3 regions of the Mesorhizobium sp. M0778 genome follow, and region 1 is predicted to be linked to each of the others. Evidence: riboswitches for the same ligand, from Rfam matches in the RefSeq annotation. Region 1 holds a riboswitch; each other region holds the start of a gene.
What was found. Region 1 has a riboswitch for thiamine pyrophosphate ahead of thiB (thiamine ABC transporter substrate binding subunit). Riboswitches for the same ligand answer to the same signal wherever they lie in the genome.
Positions count from the first base shown of each region.

Region 2: linked by a shared signal. The riboswitch ahead of thiC (phosphomethylpyrimidine synthase ThiC) and the one ahead of thiB (thiamine ABC transporter substrate binding subunit) in region 1 are both predicted to bind thiamine pyrophosphate.
Region 3: linked by a shared signal. The riboswitch ahead of thiC (phosphomethylpyrimidine synthase ThiC) and the one ahead of thiB (thiamine ABC transporter substrate binding subunit) in region 1 are both predicted to bind thiamine pyrophosphate.

Region 1 covers NZ_JAMYPA010000001.1:441,618-443,883, forward strand. The annotation lists gene thiB (thiamine ABC transporter substrate binding subunit) at 151-1,164, opposite strand; TPP riboswitch at 1,208-1,322, opposite strand; gene NKI22_RS02255 (thiamine diphosphokinase) at 1,450-2,094, shown strand; gene NKI22_RS02260 (ABC-F family ATP-binding cassette domain-containing protein) at 2,096-2,266, shown strand, end outside.
Region 2 covers NZ_JAMYPA010000029.1:65,016-67,281, reverse strand. The annotation lists partial or broken gene thiC (phosphomethylpyrimidine synthase ThiC) at 1-1,219, opposite strand, end outside; TPP riboswitch at 1,323-1,439, opposite strand; gene NKI22_RS28280 (porin) at 1,973-2,266, opposite strand, start outside.
Region 3 covers NZ_JAMYPA010000015.1:144,610-146,875, reverse strand. The annotation lists gene thiC (phosphomethylpyrimidine synthase ThiC) at 1-1,414, opposite strand, end outside; TPP riboswitch at 1,518-1,634, opposite strand; gene NKI22_RS21120 (Fic family protein) at 1,817-2,266, opposite strand, start outside.

The DNA of each region.
Region 1 (2,266 bases):
GGGGGGAGGTTGGCAGGTTCAGCGCTCCGCTCATTCCGGCAATGTCGGAGATTGGCGAAAGCCGGCATGACGGCCAATCTCCCTCCTTGTGGGGGAGATGTCCGGCAGGACAGAGGGGGGCGCCGTAGGGCGATCATCTTTCAATCCGAGCTACTTGCTCATCACCGCCAGCCACTCGTCGACCCAGGCCTTGCGATTTGCGGCGACCTCTTCCGAGCTGAACAGCAAGGTTTTGGTCGGTTTGACGAGCTTGTCGAACGCCGGATTGAGCGGCTTGTCGGTCTTGCCGGCCGGGAACATCCAGTTGGTTTCGGGAATGAGATCCTGGAATTTCGGCCCGGTCATGAAGGCGATGAACTTTTCCGCCAGCGGGTTCTTCGCGCCCTTGGTGGTGATCCCAGCGACTTCGATCTGCAGATATTCGCCTTCCTCGAAGGACGCCGCCTGGTAGCGCGAGGTGTTTTCGGCAACCATGTGGTAGGCTGGCGAAGTGGTATAGGACAGCACCATCGGCGCCTCACCCTTGGTGAACAGGCCGTAGGCCTCGCTCCAGCCCGGCGTCACCGTCAGCACCTTTGCCTTGAGTTTGGCCCAGGCTTCCGGAGCCTTGTCGCCATAGACCGACTTGACCCACAACAGCAGGCCAAGGCCCGGCGTCGAGGTGCGCGGATCCTGGATGACGATCTTGTCGCCGGCATCGCCCTCGACCAATTCCCTGAGGCTCTTCGGCGGGCTCTTCAGTTTTTCGGTATCGTAGACAACGGCGAAATAGCCATAGTCGAACGGCACGAAGATATCGTCGCTCCAGCCGCCCGGCACACTGACGTCCGACACGGCGCCATGCGGCGAAAACAGGCCGGTTGCCTTGGCATCGGCGGTCAAATTGGTATCGAGGCCAAGCACGATATCGGCCTTGGTCGCGGCCCCTTCCAGCTTCACACGGTTGAGCAGTGCCACGCCGTCGGCGACCGAGACGAATTCGACGACACAGCTGCACTCGGCCTCGAAGGCCTTCTTCACCGCCGGTCCCGGACCCCAATCGGCGGTGAAGCTTTCATAGGTATAGACGGTCAGCTTATCCTGTGCCGATGCCTGCCCTGGCAGGGCGAGCGCGGATGCTGCAAGCAGGATAATCGAGACAAGAGCGTGGAAAAAACTGCGCATCGGCGCCTCCTTCGTTCGCGTTGAAAGGAATTGAGGCGTCGGGCTGTCCGAAACGTCTAATCCCTCCGCCGGTACAAACCGGATCAGGTTCAGCGGGTTGGCAGTCTTGCCTCTCAGCCGGTCCGCGAAGATCGCGTCCGGCACCCCGTTAGAGCGTTTCGACACATAGGCCCGGCCGAAGTGCTGCGCAAGCGGAAGTTTGCCGGGCATCCAAAGCCCAGCCTTCCGTTTCGTCTGCCGTTTCATCTTCCGTTTCCGGGGCAGGGCTGGTAAGGGCCACGAGATATGAGCACATTCACCATCCTGCTTGGCGGCGATCTCATCCGCACGCCGCTGCTCGACCGCCAGGTCGAAGGCTCCCGCGTCATCGCTGCCGATGCCGGTATCGGCCATGCCCTTATGCTGGGCCTGATGCCGGAACTCTGGGTCGGCGATTTCGATTCCATACCTGCCGATTTGCCGGAGGATCTGGCCGCCGTGCCACGGCAGGTGTTTCCCGCCGAAAAGGACAAGACCGACGGTGAACTCGCTATCGCCGCCGCGCTCGAACGCGGTGCGACCAGACTTGTGCTGGCAGGCGCCTTCGGCGGCAAACGCACCGACCACATCTTCCTGCATCTGGCGCTGAGCGTCCGGCTGGCGGAAGGCGGGACGGAAGTGCTTTTGACCAGCGGCGCACAGGAAGGCATTCCTTTGCTGCCTGGAAAGACTGGCTTCGATTATGTCGACGGTACGCTGTTTTCGGTGCTCGGCTTTTCGGATCTCGCCGGCCTGACAGTCACCGGCGCCAAATGGCCGCTCGCCCATGTCGAGGTTGCCTTCGGCTCGTCGCTGACCATTTCCAACGAGGTCAAGGGCCGGCTGGAAATCGCGCTGGCCAGCGGCCGCGCACTGCTGCTCGCGCATCCTTTTCCCCTACCTGAAAGCTGACATGGCGCCGCCGCTTCTCAATCTCGACGGGATAAAGCTGACCTTTGGCGGCGCGCCGCTGCTCGACGGTGCCGCCCTGACGGCTTCGGCTGGCGACAAGATCGCCCTGGTCGGCCGCAACGGCTCTGGCAAGTCGACGCTCCTCAAGATCGCTGCCGGGCTGATCGAACCG
Region 2 (2,266 bases), on a different contig from region 1:
CCTCGATCATCACCTGGCAATCTTTCGCCCAGGCGATCTTGGTCAGCTCGCCGAGCGTTTCCAGCTCGGCGAATTGCGCGGCGTCGTTAGCATCGGCAATCGAGCCGGGACGAAGGCCGTCACCGAGCGAGAAGGACACATCATAGGCACGGCAGATGTCGCAGATTTCGGCGAAATGCTCGTAAAGGAAGCTTTCCCGGTGATGGTGCAGGCACCATTTGGCCATGATCGAGCCGCCGCGCGAGACGATGCCAGTGACCCGGTCGACGGTCAGCGGGATGTAGTGCAGCCGCACACCGGCATGGATGGTGAAATAGTCGACGCCTTGCTCGGCCTGTTCGATCAGCGTGTCGCGGTACAGCTCCCAGGTCAGATCCTCGGCAATGCCGCCAACCTTCTCGAGCGCCTGATAGAGCGGCACCGTGCCGATCGGCACCGGCGCGTTGCGGACGATCCAGTCGCGCATGTTGTGGATGTTGCGGCCGGTCGACAGGTCCATCACCGTATCGGCGCCCCAGCGGATCGCCCAGACCATCTTTTCGACCTCTTCGGCCATCGAGGAGGTGACAGCGGAGTTGCCGATATTGGCATTGATCTTGACCAGGAAATTGCGGCCGATGATCATCGGCTCGCTCTCTGGGTGGTTAATGTTGGCGGGAATGATTGCGCGTCCGCGCGCCACCTCATCACGCACGAAATCCGGCGTGACGAAATCGGGAAGTGTCGCGCCGAAAGCCTCGCCGTCGCGCTCAAGCTTGCCGTGCAGGATCTCGCGACCAAGGTTCTCGCGGATGGCGGCGAACTCCATTTCGGGTGTGATGATGCCGGCGCGCGCATAGGCAAGCTGCGTCACCGCCTTGCCTGCTTTGGCTCTGAGCGGTCGGTGGCGAATGGGAAATTCCGGCGTCAGCCGTTCGCCCGTCGCGAAGCCGTTGTCCTCCGGCCGGACATGGCGGCCGTCATAGGCCTCGACATCGCCGCGCGCCGTAATCCATTCGTGGCGAAGCCGTGCGAGGCCTTTTTCGATGCTGGTTTCGACAGTCGGGTCTGTATAGGGGCCAGACGGATCGTAGACGGTGACGGGCGGCTCGCCGGCCGTCGGATGGACGGAGATTTCGCGCATCGGCACCCTGATCTGCGGGTGGATGGCACCGGGCTTGTGGATTTTGCGTGAGGCGGGCAGTGGGCCCGTCGAGACGGCGGGGGTGAGGGCATTCATCTTGAGGCTCCTTTGCTCATGCATTGGAGACCCAGTTCTGTGCCGGAAGGACGAAAAGACGCTTTGGTCGACCTGCTCGAACAGGACCTCGGGCGTGAACTCCCGCAAAGCGCTTGCACCGTCCCTACGCCAGTATGAACTGGATCAGGTTCAACGGGTCACTGTGCCGCGAAAGCCAGCAGTATCTCAGCCCCTTGCCGGGACTCCCCTGGTGAATGCGTGAGGTTGGACGGGACGGCTCCGGTTTGTCAAGCGCGTTCTGGCCGCAGCTGATCGTCGGGCGATCGTCTCGGCCAGGCGCAAGATCGGATGGAGCGTTGCCTGAGAATCGTCTGTTCCTCGATCAGCCTCGCTTATGCTCTGGAGCTTGTTCTCTCGCGCTCGAATTTCCGCGGGGATGGCTGAACGGAGGCGATCCATTTGCGATTTTCAAGTGCATCGGGCCACACCCCACAATCGATCAACAAGTTGAACACCTCCTCACCCGACTGGGCCTTCGAGTTCGCAAAACCCGGCCGGGTACTGCTGGATGGCAGGGTCCGTCACGCGGGCGGAAGGGATGTGGAAATGAAAGAGCTGCGGATCAAAACACATAATCGAGCGATGAATATCGCCTGCGCGATCATCCGGACCAGATCTGATATGAAACATCGTCCGGCCCCGAGATCGAGGCTCCAATCTCGTATAGCTTCATGCGACGTTGGAGTGTTGCGAGATTGGTCCGCTCAACCGGAACTCAACCCTTTAATCGCGTTAGAATGAGCGTTCGAAACGCAGGATTCCGGCGACACCGCTCTTCTTGTTGGCATTGGTCCAGTTCACGTTGGAAGCGTCCACCTTGCCGACGGCGAAGTTGCCGTAGCGGCTATAGTCGAGTTCCGCCGTAACTGTGAAATCTGGAAGAGACGCATAGGCGACGTTTGCAGCGACACCATGGTTCTTGAGCTGATCACCGGAGAGCTGAAGGTTGAACGAAGTTGTCTCGTTGAGCTTGTAAGTGGCGCCAGCCCAGAAAGCCCAGTTCCCACCCCAACTCTTATAGAAGCC
Region 3 (2,266 bases), on a different contig from region 1:
TGGGCGTGACGTAGCAGAGCATGGCGGTGCCGAACCAACCGATCATCGCCGCGCCGATGCCGGAGGTGATGTGGTCGTAGCCCGGCGCGATGTCGGTCGTCAGCGGCCCAAGCGTATAGAACGGCGCCTCGCCGCAGACGGCGAGCTGCTTGTCCATGTTCTCCTTGACCTTGTGCATCGGCACGTGGCCGGGGCCTTCGATCATTACCTGGCAATCCTTCGCCCAGGCGATCTGTGTCAGCTCGCCGAGCGTCTCCAGCTCGGCGAATTGTGCTGCGTCATTGGCGTCGGCGATCGAGCCAGGACGAAGGCCGTCGCCCAGCGAAAAGGACACGTCATAGGCGCGGCAAATGTCGCAGATCTCGGCGAAATGTTCGTAGAGGAAGCTTTCCCGGTGATGATGCAGGCACCATTTGGCCATGATCGAGCCACCGCGCGAGACGATGCCAGTGACCCGGTCAACGGTCAGCGGGATGTAGTGCAGCCGCACGCCCGCATGGATGGTGAAATAGTCGACGCCCTGTTCGGCCTGTTCGATCAGCATGTCGCGGTAGACCTCCCAGGTCAGGTCCTCGGCGATGCCGCCGACCTTTTCGAGCGCCTGATAGAGCGGCACCGTGCCGATCGGAACCGGCGCGTTGCGGACGATCCAGTCGCGGATGTTGTGGATGTTGCGGCCGGTCGACAGGTCCATCACCGTGTCTGCGCCCCAGCGGATCGCCCACACCATTTTTTCGACCTCTTCAGCCATCGACGATGTGACGGCGGAGTTGCCGATGTTGGCGTTGATCTTGACCAGGAAATTGCGACCGATGATCATCGGCTCGCTCTCGGGATGGTTGATGTTGGCGGGAATGATTGCGCGTCCGCGCGCCACCTCATCACGCACGAAATCCGGCGTGACGAAATCGGGCAGTGTCGCGCCGAAAGCCTCGCCGTCGCGCTCAAGCTTGCCGTGCAGGATCTCGCGACCAAGGTTCTCGCGGATGGCGGCGAACTCCATTTCGGGTGTGATGATGCCGGCGCGCGCATAGGCAAGCTGCGTCACCGCCTTGCCTGCTTTGGCTCTGAGCGGTTGATGGCGAATGGGAAATTCCGGCGTCAGGCGTTCGCCCGTCGCGAATCCGTTGTCCTCCGGCCGGACATGGCGGCCGTCATAGGCCTCGACATCGCCGCGCGCCGTAATCCATTCGTGGCGAAGCCGTGCAAGGCCATTTTCGATGCTGGTTTCGACAGTCGGGTCTGTATAGGGGCCGGACGGATCGTAGACGGTGACGGGCGGTTCGCCGGCCGTCGGATGGACGGAGATTTCGCGCATCGGCACCCTGATCTGCGGGTGGATGGCACCGGGCTTGTGGATTTTTCGTGAGGCGGGCAGCGGTCCCGTCGAGACGGCGGGGGTGAGGGCATTCATCTTGAGGCTCCTTTGCTCGTTGCATTGGAGACCCAGTTCTGTGCCGGGAGGATGAAAAGACGCTTCTGTCGACCTGCCGAAACAGGACCTCGGGCGTAAACTCCCGCAAGCGCTTGCACCGTCCCTACGCCAGTATGAACTGGATCAGGTTCAACGGGTCACTGCGCCGCGAATGCCAGCAGTATCTCAGCCCCTTGCCGGGACTCCCCTGGTGAATGCGTGAGGTTGGACGGGACGGCTCCGGTTTGTCAAGCGCGTTCTGGCCGCGGCTGATCGGCGGCCGGTCAGACCGTGCGGAAAAAATCGTGCATGTCTCGGCGACAAGTCAAGCCTCGGAGATGAAGGCAGGGACAAGGGAATTACAAACCGTCGGACTAAAAATCGATCCTGATGATCACACCTTCAATGGGCACCAAAGGTTTGCGCGTAGATCGCCTCGATTCTTCCTGCCTCGTCACTGGTCAGCGTGGCGAATTCCTTTTCGCGCGCGCGGTTCGATAGATGTCCATCATTCTGGTGAAGAAAACGGAAGAGCAGATCGGTCAACCGCTCGGGCATGTCAATAAAGGCGTCCACCTGCTGCCGGAACTGATCGTAGCGCTGCAGAAATGCGGTTTCCTCGGGAAGGTCCCGTTCGATCGTCCGCTGAACGCAGGCATAGAGGAATTCGGCGTGCGGGGTTGCATCGAAGAACCGGTAGAAATCACCGGTGTCATTCAGCACCCGGACGTTGAATTGCGGCGTCGGTTCCCATTCCACCAATGGCAGAAGGCGCTGCGAATAGCTCTCGAGCACGCCCCTGTACTCGTTGATCTGGTCCAGGATCGCGGCCGAGACGGGAAAGACCACTCC